4 regions of the Stenotrophomonas sp. PD6 genome follow, and region 4 is predicted to be linked to each of the others. Evidence: predicted binding sites of a transcription regulator. Region 4 holds the regulator's gene; each other region holds the start of a gene.
What was found. Region 4 encodes FliA, which starts transcription of late flagellar genes. Its sites were predicted from a motif close to TAAAGTTTNNCNNNCNNNGGCCGATAA; they were not measured.
Positions count from the first base shown of each region.

Region 1: ACOZHM_RS12950 (methyl-accepting chemotaxis protein) is a predicted target of FliA. The motif match lies at 2,118-2,144, and genes of this name have one in related genera.
Region 2: ACOZHM_RS13380 (HDOD domain-containing protein) is a predicted target of FliA. The motif match lies at 1,882-1,908, and genes of this name have one in related genera.
Region 3: ACOZHM_RS02420 (methyl-accepting chemotaxis protein) is a predicted target of FliA. The motif match lies at 2,212-2,238, and genes of this name have one in related genera.

Region 1 is NZ_JBLZQD010000008.1:116,700-120,887, forward strand. It holds gene ACOZHM_RS12950 (methyl-accepting chemotaxis protein) at 1-2,019, opposite strand, end outside; gene ACOZHM_RS12955 (putative quinol monooxygenase) at 2,244-2,546, shown strand; gene ACOZHM_RS12960 (response regulator) at 2,578-4,188, opposite strand, start outside.
Region 2 is NZ_JBLZQD010000009.1:28,316-32,503, reverse strand. It holds gene ACOZHM_RS13385 (phospholipase D family protein) at 1-466, shown strand, start outside; gene ACOZHM_RS13380 (HDOD domain-containing protein) at 682-1,782, opposite strand; gene ACOZHM_RS13375 (Glu/Leu/Phe/Val dehydrogenase dimerization domain-containing protein) at 2,096-3,193, shown strand; gene ACOZHM_RS13370 (S8 family peptidase) at 3,280-4,188, opposite strand, start outside.
Region 3 is NZ_JBLZQD010000001.1:582,394-586,581, forward strand. It holds gene ACOZHM_RS02420 (methyl-accepting chemotaxis protein) at 136-1,977, opposite strand; gene ACOZHM_RS02425 (PAS domain S-box protein) at 2,295-4,188, opposite strand, start outside.
Region 4 is NZ_JBLZQD010000015.1:14,166-18,353, forward strand. It holds gene ACOZHM_RS16910 (AAA family ATPase) at 1-913, shown strand, start outside; gene ACOZHM_RS16915 (MinD/ParA family ATP-binding protein) at 900-1,787, shown strand; gene ACOZHM_RS16920 (RNA polymerase sigma factor FliA) at 1,784-2,530, shown strand; gene cheY (chemotaxis response regulator CheY) at 2,547-2,939, shown strand; gene ACOZHM_RS16930 (protein phosphatase CheZ) at 2,939-3,553, shown strand; gene ACOZHM_RS16935 (chemotaxis protein CheA) at 3,558-4,188, shown strand, end outside.

The DNA of each region.
Region 1 (4,188 bases), on a different contig from region 4:
GGCGATCCGCTTGGACGACGATTCGATGCCGGCCATGGTGCTGACCACCTGCCCCACGACGCGCCCACCCTGCTCGGCCACGTCGGCGGCACCCGCCGCCAGCTGGTTGGCCTGTACGGCGTGATCGGCGTTCTGGCGCACGGTGGAGGTGAGTTCCTCCATCGACGCCGCGGTCTCTTCAAGGCTGGCCGCCTGCTGTTCGGTGCGGCGCGACAGATCGCTGTTGCCCGAGGCGATCTCGCCGGCGGCCAGGTTGATGCTGGCGGTGGCCTGCTGGATACGGCCGACGATGTCGGTCAGCTGGGTCACGGTGGTATCGGCATCGTCACGCATGCGCGCGAATACGCCGTGGAACTCGCCCTGCATGCGGGCAGTCAGGTCGCCGGCGGCGATGGCGCGCAGCAGCGCGGAGATCTGCTGCAGGTTGTCGTCGCTGACCTGCATCATGGTGTTGAGGTTCTCCACCATGGCACGGAAGTCGTGGTCGAAGTGGACCACGTCGCCGCGCTGGGTGAAGTCGCCCAGCGCCGCCGCGCCGGCCAGGTCGCGGATCTGGGTATTGATCGCACGCAGGTTGGCCTTGGTGGTATCCATGGCATCGGTGAACGCGGCCTGCTCGCCGGGGAGGCGGTCCATGTCCTGCGACAGGTCACCCACCGCATAGCGCTGCATCACGTCGACCAGGCGATGCGTCACGGCGATGTTGGCGCCGACCAGCTGGTTGGTGTCGCCCACCATACGCCCGTACTCGCCGGGAAACGCCTCGGCATCCATGCGATAGCTGAGCTCACCGGCTTCGTGGCGACGCGCCATGTCGCCCTGCGCAGCCATCACTGCGCGCAGCTGGCCGCGCATGCGCTGCATGGAATCCAGCAGGCGGCCGACTTCGTCGTCGCGCGCCGGCGGCAACGGCGTATCCAGACGCCCCTCGGCCACATCGGCCGACAGGCGAACCGCATCGGCCAGCGGACGGATCGCCTGTCGGCGCAGCAGCACGTACACGCTGGCGCTCAGCACCAGTGCGGCGCCGAAGCCCACGCCGAGAATGATCCACAGCAGCGCGCGCGCCTGTGCGGTAATCAATGCATACGGCACGATCACACCCAGCGCAAAGCGTTCCTGGCTGCCACCGATGCGCAGCGGAACGTACGCCTTGACGTTGCCGGCGGCATCGGGCGTGAAGGCTTCGAAGCGCTGGTCTTTGGCGACGGCCGCCAGCACCTGCGCAGTCAGCGCATCGTCGCGGCGTTGGCCGATCTGCTTGGCGTCCTGCGCGGCGAGCACGATGCCGCCGGGCGAGATGAGTTCCACATGGCCCTCGCCCATCGGGCGCAGCGCGGCGAGTCGCTCCTGCAATGCCGCCAGGCCGAAGTCGACGGTGACCGCGCCGAGGAACTCGCCGTTGTCGAGCACTGGCGTGGACAGCGTCGTCATCAGTACCTTCCTGCCCGCGATCTCATACGCGTAGGGCTCGCTCACGGTCTGCCGCTTGAGCGCGCGCGGGCGCAGGTACCAGTCGCCATCGCCGGGCACGTCGTAACCCTTCAGGACATCCTGCACCGGCGTGCCGCCCTGCCAGGCCCAATAGCTCATGAAGCGGCCGGTGTCGTCGTGGGCCTCGGCGCCGACGAAGTCCGCGTCCTTGCCATCGAAGGCCTGCGGTTCCCACAGCGTGCCCAGCCCCACCCACTCCGGGTGCGACTGCGTCTGCTGCTGCAGGATATGGGCAGCGGTTGCGCGCGACAGACCGCCTTCGCGGTGCTGCACCACCAGGCTGTCGGCCAGCGCCTGGCTGGTGGCGAACGCCGCCGCGAGGTCCGCGCCGACCCGGCGCGATTCTGCCTCGGCCTGACTTTCCATGGTCCGCCGCGACGATTCCAGCAATGCCTGGCTGGCCTCGTGATAGCTCAGGGCGGCGGTAACACCGAAGCACAGCATGGCAATCAGCGCCGTACCCAGCATCAGCCGGTTGGCGATGCTGCCGGGGCGCTTGGAAGCGGTCGAGCGGGACGCGGACATGGGGGTGTTCCAGGCAGGAGTACTGAACAGCGCGCGCCGAGGGCGCCGCTACTACGTCACGCAGTCCATTGCGGCCCGGCGGGCCGGGTCATGAGCTGGTAGCGGCCCTGTCCTGCCAATGTTGAGCGCCGGATCCTGACCGGGTTCAGCGAAGGGTGCCGCGCATTGACCGTCGCACCCGGCCGGCGCACGCTGCGCGTTCTTCCACAGGCAGGCGCACGCACATGTATGGACTGATCGGCAAGATGAACATCGCTCCCGGCGAGCGCGACGGGGTCATCGCGATCCTGCTGGAGGGTACCCAGGCCATGCCGGGGTGCCGGAGCTATGTGGTGGCGAAGGATCCCGCCAATGCCGATGCCATCTGGATCAGCGAAGTCTGGGACAGCGCCGAGCTGCACCATGCGTCGCTGGCGTTGCCCGGTGTGCAGCAGGCCATCGCGCGCGCACGGCCGCATATCACCGGTTTCGGCGAGCGCTTCGAAACCGAACCGGTGGGGGGCCATGGGCTGGCCGCAGGCGACTGACGGCAGCGGCCGCGCTGGGGCCGCTACGCGATCAGGCTGGACCGAACATCGCGCGCACGCTGCGCAGCAGCTCGTGCACGCTGAACGGCTTGGGCAGCAGCGACATGCCTTCGCCGAGGAATTCGTGCCGCACGGCGGCACTCTCCGTATAGCCGGTGATGAACAGCACCGGCAGCGTCGGGCGCAGCGCGCGCGCGGCATCGGCCAGCTCGCGGCCGTTCATGCCCGGCAGGCCGACATCGGACAGCAGCAGCTGCACCTCGCGGTCCGAATGCAGCTCCAGCAACGCCTGCTGGGCATTGATCGCCTCCACCACCTGGTAGCCGGATTCGATCAGCATCTCGCGCACCATCATGCGCACCGAGTCGGTATCGTCCACGAGCAGGATGCGCTCGGCCTGGCCGCGCTGCACCTGCAGCGGCGACGCCGCCTCTTCTTTCATCGGCTGCTGGCCTTCGGGCAACAGCAGTTCGATCTCGGCGCCGTCGCCCTGTTCACTGGCGATGCGGGCGCTGCCGCCGGACTGGCGGGCGAACCCGTAGGTCATCGACAGCCCCAGGCCGGTGCCCTCGCCCTGCGGCTTGGTGGTGAAGAACGGCTCGAACACCTTGCCCAGCAGTTCGAGCGGAATACCGCTGCCGTTGTCGATCACCTTGACGCTGATGTACTGGCCCGGCGACAGCTCATGGTCGCGCTCGATCAGGGTACGACCGGCGCGGATCCGGATCAGGCCAGAGCCGGCCAGGGCATCGCGTGCATTGATGACCAGGTTGAGCATGACGTTCTCGAACTGGTTGGGGTCGGCCACCGCCACCAGCGGTTCCGTCCCCAGCTCCAGTTCCAGTTCGATGTTCTCGCCGATCGAGCGCCGCAGCATGTCTTCCAGTGAACGGACCCGGGCCACCACGTCGAAGGCCTGCGGGTCCAGGGGCTGCTTGCGGGCGAAGGCCAGCATGCGCTGGGTCAGCGCCGCCGCGCGGTGCGCCGATGCGGTCGCGATGTCCACATAGCGCGCGGTCTTGTCCCACTTGCCGGCGCTGGCCGACATCTCGATCATGTCCAGCCCGGAAATGATGGTGGTCAGCAGGTTGTTGAAGTCGTGCGCGATGCCGCCGGTGAGCTGGCCCAGCGAGTCCATCTTCTGCGACTGCATCAGCTCCATTTCGGTGCGTTCGCGTTCGGCGATCTGGAACGCCAGTTCGCTGGTGGCGCTCTCCAGTTCCTGGCGCTGCTCCAGTTCGCGCACGTGGCGCTCGGTGATGTCCTCGACCAGCACCAGGCCCAGCCCGGGCGCGCTGTAGGGCGTCACCCGCCATTCGGTCACGCGCCGGCTGCCCTGCACCTGCAACGCGAACGTGCCCTGCCAGCGCTCGCCTTCGGCCAGCGCCACTTTCAGCGCGCTCAGCGGCGCGACCTGGTTTTCGAGCAGCAACTCGACCCGCCCGGAACCGAGGTCATCGCCGAGCAGGCGCTTGAACGCGTCGTTGGCCTCATGCACCTGCAACTGCGCATCGAGCACGCCGATCGGCGCATAGATCTGGCGGAAGATTTCGCCAAAGCGCGCTTCGGCCTCCCGCAATGCCTCTTCGGCACGGCGCGCGCGCAACAGGCTGCGCAGCGTGGCCAGCAGCACATCCGGGTC
Region 2 (4,188 bases), on a different contig from region 4:
CAACGACGTGGCGGCGGTGCACAGCGGCTACATGCGTTACCGCGCCCCGCTGCTGCGCGATGGCGTGCACCTGTACGAGCTGCGGTCGCGCCGGCATGAAGGCGGCGGCAGTGGCGGCCTGTTCGGCAGCAGCGGCGCGAGCCTGCATACCAAGGCGTTCATGATCGACGACCAGCGCGGCTTCGTGGGCTCGTTCAACCTGGACCCGCGCTCGGCGTACCTCAACACCGAGATGGGCGTGCTGTTCGATGATCGCGAGCTCGCCGCCCAGCTGCGTGGGGAATACCTGCGCCTGGCCGATCCGAAGCAGAGCTACTGGCTGACGCTGGACCCGGACAACGAGGTCCGTTGGCTGGACCGTGCCGAACAGCCGCCGCAATTGCTGGATCGCGAACCGGACACCTCGCTCTGGCAGCGCGCGAGCGCGCGTGCAATCAGCTGGTTGCCCTTGGAATCGCAGCTCTAGAGCAGCCACCCATGGGGTGGCTCTACGGATATCGGCCGTAAGCCACCGGCGCGGTCGTCCTGCGCACGTAACAACTCGTAGAGCCACCCCATGGGTGGCTACCGCGCGCAGCGCGGCACAAGCATCCGAAGCCAACGTTCGTGACACCGGACACCAACCCACCGACGATTAGCACCCACCGAAGCCACCCATCAGACGTCCAGAACCCTCCAGAATCACCCCTCCACCATCTCCTCCGCGTCCAGCGTCTCCACCGACCGCCCATGCAACCGGCGCCAGATCCACTGCAGCGCATGCACCGGCGTGCCCTGGCACTGCTCCAGCAGCGCCAGCGCCTGGGCTTGGCTGATGCGTCCGTGCCGGCACAGCAGGCTGGCCGAGGCCGCCGCGCGGGCAAACCGCAGGCTGGCCGCCAGGCCGCCACCGGAGGCCTCGGCATCGCGCGAGAGGGCCTCATGCACCGACGGCGGCAGCTCCCACGCAGCCGCGATCCGGCTGGCAACCGGCAGCGTCCAGGCATCCAGCAGCTGGCTGGCCACCGCCTGCGAGGGCGTCGCGGCCTGGTCGTGCGCCGCGTCCAGCAGGTGGCGCATCACCAGCGCCGCTCCCAGGCCCTGGGTCAGCCCCATCCATTGCGCCGCGAAGGCGTCCTCGTGGGTGACCATGCGGGCGTGGTCGGCTGCCGCGCGCGAGGCCAGCAGGGCGTGCTCCCAGATCACCGTGCCGAACTGCGGGAACGCCTCGCAATGCAGCTGCATCACCGGCTGCACCAGCACCGCGCTGATGATCTGGCGGATTCCCTCGGTGCCGACCAGGGTCACCGCCCGCTGCAGGCTGTCCACCGGCTTGGCCTGCAGGCGGTAGATCGGGCTGTTGGCGATGCGCAGCAGATTGCCGGTCAGCACCGCGTCCTGGCCGATGATGGCGGCCATGCTGCGGGCAGACGCGTCGCTGTCATTCACGGTCTGGATCAGCTGCGGCAACAGCTGCGGGCGTCGCGGCAGGTGCCGGGCCGACCAGTCCCGTGCCTCCAGCGCGGCGGCCACCGCCGCTTCCAGCGGCTCGTCCCGGGACAGCACTGCAGGGCAGGCGCCGCCGCTGCGCGGTACCAGCGCCAGCGCGTGAAAGCCGGCCAGCAGGATCTGGCCGGCGTCGCCGTCGGGCACCGCCGGCATCGCCATCGCCGGCGCCTGGCGCTCACCAGACCTTGTCGCCGCGCGTTCCCGCGTTGGCGCCCCCGCCCGTCGGCCTTGCAGCCACCAGGCCACCAGGGCGGCCACCACCAGGCCCACGGCCCCCACCAGGACAGCCACCATCAGGTCGCGCCCTTGCTGGCGCCGCACCGCATCCGCATTGTCGCCCCTGCACCCACGTGATCCATCCTGGCCATACCGGTACCGCGCACCGTTGCCACGGCATCGGCCCGGTTCGGCGCAACTTTAGCCGCGCCCCCTCGCAGGGGTATGTGACGGCCGCGGCGTGCTGACAACGCCGTCCGGCGGAATGCACTAGAATGGCGCCGCGCGACCCGTCCCTCCGATCAGACGACGTCGCTTTTTTTGTTTTACACCCCTCTTTTTGCTGGTACGTTCGCCGGCGTTGGCCACCGTTCGCACCTTCGGAGTCACCATGTTATTTGAAACCCTCGAATCTACCGGTCACGAACAAGTGGTGTTCTGCCACAGCCGCGACGCCGGCTTGAGGGCGATCATCGCCATCCACAACACCACCCTGGGCCCGGCCCTGGGTGGCGTGCGCATGCGCCCCTACGCCAGCACCGACGACGCGCTGGCCGACGCACTGCGACTGAGCCGCACCATGACCTACAAGAACGCCCTGGCGGGTCTGAACGTGGGCGGCGGCAAGGCGGTGATCATCGGCGACCCCCGCAAGGACAAGACCGAGGTGCTGTTCCGCGCCTTTGGCCGCTATGTGGATTCACTGGGCGGGCGCTACATCACCGCCGAGGACGTGGGCACCGACGTCAACGACATGGAAAACATCTACCTGGAAAGCGAGTACGTGACCGGCGTGCACCAGGTCCACGGCGGCTCGGGTGACCCGGCGCCGTTCACCGCCTACGGCGCGCTGCAGGCGCTGATGGCCGCGCTGCAGCACAAGCTGGGCCACGAGGAAGTGGGCAAGACCAGCATCGCCGTGCAGGGGCTGGGCCATATCGGCATGGAACTGGTGAAGCTGCTGCGCGACCGCGGCGCCAAGCTGTTCGTGACCGACCTGGACAGCACGCTGGTTGACCGCGCGGTCACCGAATACGGCGCCGAGGCGGTCAAGCCGGACGATATCTACGACGTGAATGCCGACGTGTTCGCGCCGTGCGCGCTCGAGGGCGCGATCAACCCGCAGACCCTGCCGCGCCTGAAGTGCAAGATCGTCTGCGGCACCGCCAACAACCAGCTGTCCAGCCTGGAAGTTGGCGACGAGCTGCATGCGCGCGGCATCCTGTATGCGCCCGACTACGCGGTCAACGCCGGCGGCGTGATGAATGTGTCGCTGGAGATCGACGGCTACAACCGCGAACGCGCCATGCGCCTGATCCGCAGCATTTACCACAACCTGGGCCGCATCTTCGCGCTGTCGCAGCAGGAAGGCATTGCGCCGCAGCGCGCGGCCGACCAGATCGCCGAAACGCGCATCCAGTCCATCGGCAAGTTGAAGATGCCGCTGGGCCGCGCACGGCCGCGACTGGGGACGCTGCGCGGCGGCTGATCCGCCGCAGCCGCAGAAACGAAGAAGGGCGCGATCCGATCGCGCCCTTCTTCGTTTCTGCGGCTGCCAAGGCCGCCGTGATGCGATCAGAACGCCGCTGCGTAACGCAAGGCGAGCTGGCTCAGATCGCCGCGCGGACCGAAGCGCTGGTCGTAGCCGAACGACAGCTGCGCGTTGCGGGTCAGCCACGTCTGCAGCGAAACACCGAACAGGCCGCCGGAACGCGTCGGCTGCAGCCCGGCAACCGGCGCCCACGCATCCACGCCAACGAAGCTGGCATCGAAGGCGAGGCCATCGCTGGACAACATCTGCTGCCATTCGGCATAGCCACGCAGCGACCAGCCACGCAGGCGGGTTTCCGCACGCAGGCCGGCGAGCGCCTGGCTGCGGCTCGACGACCGGCGGTCGGCCCGCAGACCGAAGCCGAACCCGCCGTTCTCGGTGAAGCTGTCGCTGTCCAGCCGCGCGTAGTCGGCGCCGAGGTAAGGCGTCAACGATGCCGCAGCGCCGCCGAAGCGATAACCGGACTCGACACTCGCGGTACTGAAGGTGCCGCCGTAACGGGCATTCACCCCGTACTGGCCCGGGCCCAGCAGCAACTGCCGATCGATCTCCCGCGTGAACTGCCCCGCGCCGACCTGGCCGAGCGCGTACGCGGCCCCGCTGTTCCAGCCGGCATACAACTGGGCCTGCGACTGACGGTCGCGACCGCTGTCGCCCGCCCATTCGCGGCTGCTGTTGCTGCGGGTTTCACCGAAGGCAAAGCCCATCACGCCGTTGCCGCCCAGCGCCATGTCCTGGCCCATCATCCAGCCCTGGGTCTGGAAGCCACTGCCGGCGAAACTGCCCTGCCGGGCCTCACCCAGCGCGCCGTACCACGCACCGCGCAGGCGCGGCGCGGCCGACACCGCATCGAAGCGCGCCGACAGCGCGCGGCGATTCATGTCCAGGTTGTCGAATGTCATGCTGGTGGCCAGGCTGTGCGCCTTGCCCGA
Region 3 (4,188 bases), on a different contig from region 4:
GGCCAGTAAAGATACGTGGCCGTCTCCCTTCTTGGAGCCGCCGGAGAGCAGCCGACTAACAGTCGGCTCTACCCCGTCGGTGTGCCCAGTTGAGTCTATCCGGGCGGGTTTGCCCAGGCGGCGTTATTCCGCCAGTTACACCAGTCGCAGCGTTGGCTGCCCGCCTTGGCGCAGTGCTTGCGCTACCGCTGCATCTACACGGAAACCCGCAACGGTCTGCAGCAGCTGGGTGGCCTGCTCTTCCATGCTGCGCGCGGCGGCCGAGGCCTCTTCCACCAGCGCGGCGTTCTGCTGGGTGCCCTGGTCGATCTGGTCGACCACCACGTTCATCTGGCCCAGGCTGTCGGCCTGCTGCTGGGCAGCGCCGCTGATCTCGCTGATCAGGTCACTGACCCGCTTCACGTTCAGCACGATGTCGTCCATGGTGCGGCCCGCGCTCTCGACCTGGCAGGTGCCGTTGTCGACCTTGTCCACCGAATCGCCGATCAGCTGCTTGATCTCCTTGGCGGCACTGGCCGAACGCTGCGACAGCGAACGGATTTCGCTGGCCACCACTGCGAAGCCGCGACCATGCTCGCCCGCACGCGCCGCTTCCACGGCCGCGTTCAAGGCCAGGATGTTGGTCTGGAACGCGATGCCGTCGATGACGCCGATGATGTCCACGATACGGCGCGAGGATTCGTTGATCAGCGCCATGGTCGACACCACTTCGTGCACCACGTGCCCGCCCTTCGCCGCCACGTCGACCGCACCACTGGCCAGCTGGCTGGCCTGCCTCGCGTTGTCGGCGGTGCGCCGGACCGTATCGGCCAGGTCCTTCATGGACACCGCCGTTTCTTCCAGCGACGCGGCCTGCTGCTCGGTGCGCACCGACAGGTCCGTGTTGCCCGTGGCAATTTCGCTGGCCCCCAGCGCGATGGTATCGGCGGCGGTCTTGATCTGGCCGATGATGGCGGCCATCGCCTCTACCAGCGCGTTGATGCCGCAGCACAGCTCGGCAATCGCGCCGGTCTTGTCATCGGTGGCAATGTGCATGGTAAGGTCGCCCCCCTGCGCGGCGGCCACCACTTCACGGGTCTGAGCTACGGCGCGCTGCAGCGCCTGGGTGTCGCGCACCTGCTCGGTGATGTCGGTGGCGTACTTCACCACTTTGATCGCACGGCCGTTCATGTCCAGAATCGGGTTGTACGAGGCCTGGATCCAGATTTCGCGACCGTCCTTGCCGATGCGCCGGTACTGCCCCGCATCGTACTCACCACGCCCAAGCTTCTGCCAGAACGCGCGGTATTCCTCGCTCTGCCGATACTCGGGCTCGACGAACATCGCGTGGTGCTGCCCGCGCACCTCATCAAGCGTGTAGCCGGTGGTGGCGAAGAAGTTTTCGTTGGCACCGAGAATACGACCGTCCAGGCTGAACTCAATGACCGCCTGCGACTTGTTGATGGCGGCCAACTGGCCGGCGAAATCGGCGGCCTGCATCATCTGCGCGGTGATGTCGGTGGCGAACTTGACCACCTTGTACGGCCGTCCGTTGCTGTCGAACACCGGGTTGTACGAGGCCTGGATCCAGATCTCGCGACCGCCCTTGCCGATGCGCCGGTACTGTCCGGCGTCGTACTCGCCACGGCCCAGCCGTGCCCAGAAGTCACGGTAATCCGCGCTGCCTGCATAGGCCGGGTCGACGAACATGCGGTGATGGTGACCGCGCACTTCGTCGAGCGAATAGCCCAGCGCCTGCAGGAAGTTGTCGTTGGCGGTCAGGATGGTGCCGTCCAGCGCGAACTCGATGACGGCCTGCACCCGATGCAGTGCGGCGACCTGCGCCTCGAGTTCGGCCTGGCGGCGCGAGGCCGCCTCGGCGTCGCCGCGCAGGTCTCGACGGGAAAGGAACAGCGCGCGCAGCGCGCGCCACGGGGAGTCCGACACCGGCACTCCGGCCGGCTCTGACAAGGGCATCTGCATGCCTGACGTAAGCATCGTTGTAATCCTCGATGTCCGAACAGCTGGTTGGGACGCCGCGGGCCAAGATGCCCGGCGGCGCAATCACGTTGGCTTCGGTTACGAAGACGCCAGTGGGGATGACGTCATTCCAGCGGCTTGCACGAACGGGTCCTGCCTGACGGCACTGCACTGCGTGAAGGCGCGTTCCGGTGGCCTGGAGCAGCCGCCGGAATGACGGTGCGGATCCGGGAAAGGAACCGCTGTAAAGGGTTATCGACCCTTCACAGGTGAGCTTGAGAAATCGAACGCCGACGGCTGAACGCTTTACGTTCTACGTCACATATCGCGGCGGCTCAGTCCAGCCCGCCCTCGCCGCCGTCGCCATCGGCGCTGTCCAGCGGGTCCGGCCCCCCATGCAGGGGCGCCTCGACCTGGACGTTGTTGCGGCCCATCGCCTTGGCCCGGTAGCACTGGGCGTCGGCCGCGGCGACCGCCTCGTCCACGCTCATGCTGCCGCCGATGGCCGCGATACCAATGCTCGCCCCTACCCCCAGGCGCTGCAGGTCCCAGGGAATGGTGAGGCCACGCACCGATTCCAGCAGGTCGCTGGCGATGCGGCGGGCACGCTTGAGCGAACAGCCGGCCAGGATGACCGCGAATTCGTCGCCACCGAGCCGGGCCACGATGTCCGAGTCGCGGACGCCGTGCCGGAGCAGGTTGGCCACCGCCCACAGCATCGCGTCACCAGCCAGATGGCCGTGGCTGTCGTTGATCGGCTTGAAGTTGTCCAGGTCGATGAACATCAACGACGCCGACTGGCCGGTGCGCGCCACCCGGGTGATGGCCGCCTGCAGATGGGCCTCGAAGCCGCGCCGGTTGCTCAGCTCGGTCAGCGGATCCACCTCGGCCAGGTGGCGTGCCTCACGCTGGCGCGCGCGCTGTTGGGTGACGTCACGGATCACCCAGACCGCGCCGCTCACCTGTCCGTCCTCGCCGTGCAGCCAGGCCCGTGTCACATCCACCGGCAGCAGCTGCGCGCCGACCGACAGCAGCAGGTCCGAATGCAGGTCGACCGCGTTGCTGTCCGGATCGAGCAGCACCGACACATCCAGCGGGGAGCGCGGCGCGTACTCGGTGGTCAGCTCCATCACGTCCTGCACCTGGCTGCCGGCCACGGGTGCGGCGCCCTCGCCGGCCAGCGCGCGGGTGGCGGCCGCGTTGGCATACTGGATCAGGCCATGCAGGTCCAGGTTGAGCACCATGTCGGCCACCGCGTCCAGGGTGACGCGGGTGCGCAGTTCGGACTCGCGCAACTGCAGGCTGCTCTGGCGCTGGGCGGTGACGTCCTGGATCTGCGACACGAAATGCAGCGGCTCGCCATGCGGCGCGCGCACCAGCGAGACCGACAACCGCCCCCAGACGATATTGCCGCCCTTGCCGAGGTAGCGCTTGTCCATGTGGTAATGATCGCGGCGACCGGCCAGCAGGTCGCCCACCATCGCCAGGTCGGTGTTGAGGTCGTCCGGGTGGGTGAGGGTCTGGAAATCGATCATCAGCAACTCGGCGCGGGTGTAGCCGAGGATGCCGCACAGCGCGTCGTTGACGTCCAGCCAGCGCCCTTCGAGCGACACCAGCGCCATGCCGAGCGCGGCCGACGAGAACGCACCGGTGAACTTCTCGGCGGCCACGTAGGCCTGCTCGCGCATCTCCAGCAGCGGGGTGATGTCCACCGCCATGCCGACATAGCCGATGCGGCCGCCGTTGCCGTTGTTCAACGGGCTGATCGACAGCTGCACCTGGCGGTGCCCGCCATCCTTGCGCACGAAGGTCCACTGGTGCGACCAGGTGCCCTGCGCGGCGCGTGCGGTCAATGCTTCGAAGATGGTCGGCACGCGGCCGTCGGCGTCGGCCTCCGGGCGCAGATAGTCCTCCATCTCGTGGATGTCATGGAACAGGCCCGGGTTGACCCGCCCGATCACCTCTTCGGGGGCGTAGCCGAGCAGCTTCTGCGCTCCGCTGTTGAACAGGTTGACCACGCCGTCGACATCGGTCGCGATCACCGCCACTTCGTCGGAGGCGTCCACCACCGACTGCAGGCGCTGGCGCATGTTCGCCGCATCCTGCAATGCATTCTGCAGGTCGCTGACGTCGGCGTGCGCGCCGGCCATCCACAAGGGGCGCCCCTGTTCGTCCCATTCGTAGACGCGGCCGCGGTCCTGCACCCAGATCCAGTGTCCCTGCTTGTGG
Region 4 (4,188 bases):
GCGCGATGACGAGGAGCTGCGCCACCTGCGCCATGAAGTGGCCGGCATGCGCCAGGTCATCGAGCGCGAGATGAACCGCTTCACCGACGAACGCCTGCGCGGCTCGGCCGTGCGCGCCGCCGCGCTGGACCTGATGGACGAATACGGCTTCGATGCCGGCATCAGCCGCGACGTGGCCCTGCAGATCCCGCTGGACACCGAAGCGCATCGCGGCCGCGGGCTGATGCTGGGCCTGCTGTCCCGCAAGCTGCCGATCGCCCCGGTCGACCCGCTGGAGGCCGGTGGCGTGATCGCCCTGGTCGGCCCGACCGGCGCCGGCAAGACCACCACGATTGCAAAGCTGGCCTCGCGCTTCGCCGAAGCCCATGCCGCCCGCGACGTCGCACTGGTCACCACCGACACCGGCCGCATCGGCGCCCGCGAGCAGCTGTACGGCTTCGGCCGCCAGCTCGGCATCGCCGTGCACGAAGCCAGCAGCGGCAGCGACCTGACCCAGCTGCTGGAGCGCCTGAAGGACTACAAGCTGGTGCTGATCGACACCGCCGGCCTGGGCCCGCGCGACCGCGCCCTCGCTGCCCAGCTGCAGTGGCTGCGCGCCGCACCGCAGATCCGCACCCTGCTGGTGCTGCCGGCCAACACCAGTTTCGGCGACATGGACGAGGTGGTGCGCCGCTTCAGCGCCGCCAACCCGCAGGGCGTGGTGCTGAGCAAGCTGGACGAGACCGGCCGCTTCGGCACCGCCCTGTCGGTGGCGGTCGACCACCGCCTGCCGATCACCTGGGTGACCGATGGCCAGGACGTTCCCGAAGACCTGCACCGGGCCAGTGCGGCCAATCTTGTACTTCGCCTTGAAGATTTGCGCCGCGCGGCCGATATGCCCTGCAACCCGGAGTTGAACCATGCCGTCGCGTGAGTATGCCAAGCTGACCCAGACCTTCCCCTTGTCGGCCACCCGCAGTGCGCCGCTGGGCCCGGTCCGTACCATCGCCGTCACCGGCGGCAAGGGCGGCGTGGGCAAAACCAACGTTTCGGCCAACCTGGCCGTGGCGCTTGCCGACATGGGCAAACGCACGCTGCTGCTGGACGCCGACCTGGGCCTGGCCAACATCGACGTGATCCTGGGCCTGCAGCCCAAGCTGACCCTGGCCGACCTGGTCGCCGGGCGCTGCACGCTGGAGGAAGTGATCCTGGAAGGCCCGGGCGGCGTGCTGGTGGTCCCGGCCGCGTCCGGTCGCCGGCACATGGCCGAACTGCAGCCGGCCGAGCATGTGGGCCTGGTCAACGTGTTCTCCGAACTGGAGCGCGACCTGGATTTCATGGTGGTGGACACCGCCGCCGGCATCACCGACGGCGTGCTGACCTTCTGCCAGGCTGCCCAGGACACCGTGGTGGTGGTCTGCGACGAACCGGCCTCGATCACCGACGCCTACGCGCTGATCAAGGTGCTCTCGCGCGAGCGCGGCGTGGACCGCATCCAGGTCGTGGCCAACATGGTGCGCGACCCCAACGAGGGCCGCGTGCTCTATGAAAAGCTCAGCCGGGTCTGCGACAAGTTCCTGGCCGACGTCTCGCTGAACTACCTGGGCTGCGTGCCGCAGGACGACTGGCTGCGCCTGTCGGTGCAGCGCCAGCAGCCGGTGGTGAAAGCCTACCCGTCCAGCCCGGCCGCGCAGGCGATCACCGAGATCGCCCGCCGCACCGCCCGCTGGCAGGCCCCGACCGAGCCGCGCGGCGGCGTCGAATTCTTCCTGGAACGCATCCTCAAGCAACGCGGGGTGACCGCATGAAAGGCGCCGCACAATACAAAGAGGTCCAACGCGCTGCCGCCAACGAGTGCATTGCCCAGCACTCGGACCTGGTCCGGCGCATCGCCCACCACCTGGCCGCGCGTCTGCCCGCCAGCGTCGAGGTCGACGACCTGATCCAGGCCGGCATGATGGGCCTGATCGAGGCCTCGCGCAGCTATGACGCCGACCAGGGCGCCTCGTTCGAGACCTACGCGTCGATCCGCATCCGCGGCTCGATGATCGACGAGATCCGCCGCGGCGACTGGGTGCCGCGCTCGGTGCACCGGCGTGCGCGCGATGCCGCCTCGACCATCCGCCGACTCGAGCAGAGCACCGGCCGCGCCGCCAGCGCCACCGAAGTGGCCGCGGCGATGGACATGCCCCTGCCCGACTACCTGCGCCTGATGGAAGACGCCGCACGCGGCCAGGTGCTGAGCCTGGAATCGCGCATCGAAGACCAGGGCGAACTGGACACCGTGGCCCAGGGCGGCCCGACCCCGCAGCAGGTGCTGGAGCGCGGCGAGTTCGGGCGTGAGCTGGGCAACGCCATCGGCCTGCTGCCCGAGCGCGAACAGCTGGTGCTCTCGCTGTACTACGAGCAGGAGCTGAACCTGAAAGAGATCGGCGCGGTGCTCGGCGTCAGCGAGTCACGCGTCTGCCAGATCCACGGCCAGGCAGTGCTGCGCCTGCGTGGCCGACTGAAGATCTTCGAGGCGGCCGACGCCGGCCTTGAAAACACTTGATACCGAGGAAAGTGCTTTGAACAAGAACATGCGTATCCTGATCGTCGACGACTTCTCGACCATGCGTCGTATCGTCAAGAACCTGCTGGGCGATCTGGGCTTCACCAATACCGCCGAAGCCGAGGACGGGCATGCCGCGCTGGCCCTGCTGCAGAGCCAGCCGTTCGATTTCGTGGTCACCGACTGGAACATGCCGGTGATGACCGGCATCGACCTGCTCAAGGCGATCCGCGCCGATGCCAAGCTCAAGACGCTGCCGGTCCTGATGGTCACCGCCGAAGCCAAGCGCGAGCAGATCATCGAAGCCGCCCAGTCCGGCGTGAACGGCTACATCATCAAGCCGTTCACCGCCGCGACCCTGGAAGAAAAGCTCGGCAAGATCTTCGAGCGCCTGGCGGCGAGTGCCTGATGGAAACCCTTCGCGACAAATCGGCGTTGGTGCAGCGCCTGCAGGATGCCCTGGCCGCGCTGGAAAGCGGTGACGAAGCCGGCTGGCGCCGGGAAATCGACGCGCTGGCCGCGCTGCGCACCCAGCCGATGATGGCCGGCCTGAACCGGCTCGCGCGCGAGCTGGGCCAGGCGCTGGGCGAACTGCCCACCCTGCCCAGCGAGGCCGGTGAGCTGGACGACGCCTGCGCGCGTCTGGACCACGTGGTGGCGATGACCGAACAGGCCACCCACCGCACCCTGGACCTGGCCGAAGAGTGCCGCGCGCTCACCGAACAGCTGCGTGCCAACGGGCTCAGCCCGGACCAGGACCAGCAGTTGGACCGCATCCGCCACAACCTGACCGAGATCGCGCTCACCCAGAGCTACCAGGATCTCACCGGGCAGATCATCCGCCGCGTGGTCGGCATCGTGCGCCGCGTGCACGAAGGCTTCGGCGCGCTCGGCCTGCCGCCGCCGGAAGACCCGGCCCACAAGCGCGACAACGGCCTGGCTGGCCCGGCCGTGAGCGGCCTGGACCGCCATCAGGTGTCGCAGGTCGACGCCGACGACCTGCTTTCCGATTTGGGGCTTTGAAACCATGAGTGCTGTTCCAGACGACATTGCCGCAGACTTCATCCTCGAGGCCCAGGAGATCCTGGATCGCCTCGGCGAACAGCTGGTGTCGCTGGAGCAGTCGCCCCAGGACAGCGACCAGCTCAACGCGGTGTTCCGCGGGTTCCACACGCTCAAGGGCGGTGCCGGCTTCCTCGGCATCCAGGCCATGGTCGAACTCTGCCACGCGGCAGAGGAAACGCTGGGCATGGCCCGCTCGGGCCAGGCCGTGCTGCAGGCACATCACTTCGATGCCGGCCAGCAGTCGCTGGACTACCTGCAGTCGATGCTCGATTCGGTCGCCGCCGGCACCGAGCCGGGCTACGCGCCGCCGGAGCTGATCGCGCAGTTCGACGTCAACGGTCCGGCCACGCCGGCACCACGCGCCGCTGCGGCCACCAGCGGTGAGCTGATCACCGACGACGAGTTCGAGGCCCTGCTCGACACGCTGCACGGCGGCGCCGCACCAACCGCCGTGACGCCCACGAAAAAGACCGACGACGGCCTGATCGGCGAAGACGAATTCGAGGCCCTGCTCGACCAGCTGCACGGGGGTGCCGCGCCGGGCAGCACGAGCATTGCCGCACCGGCACCGGCCGTTGCTCCGCGTGCCGCGC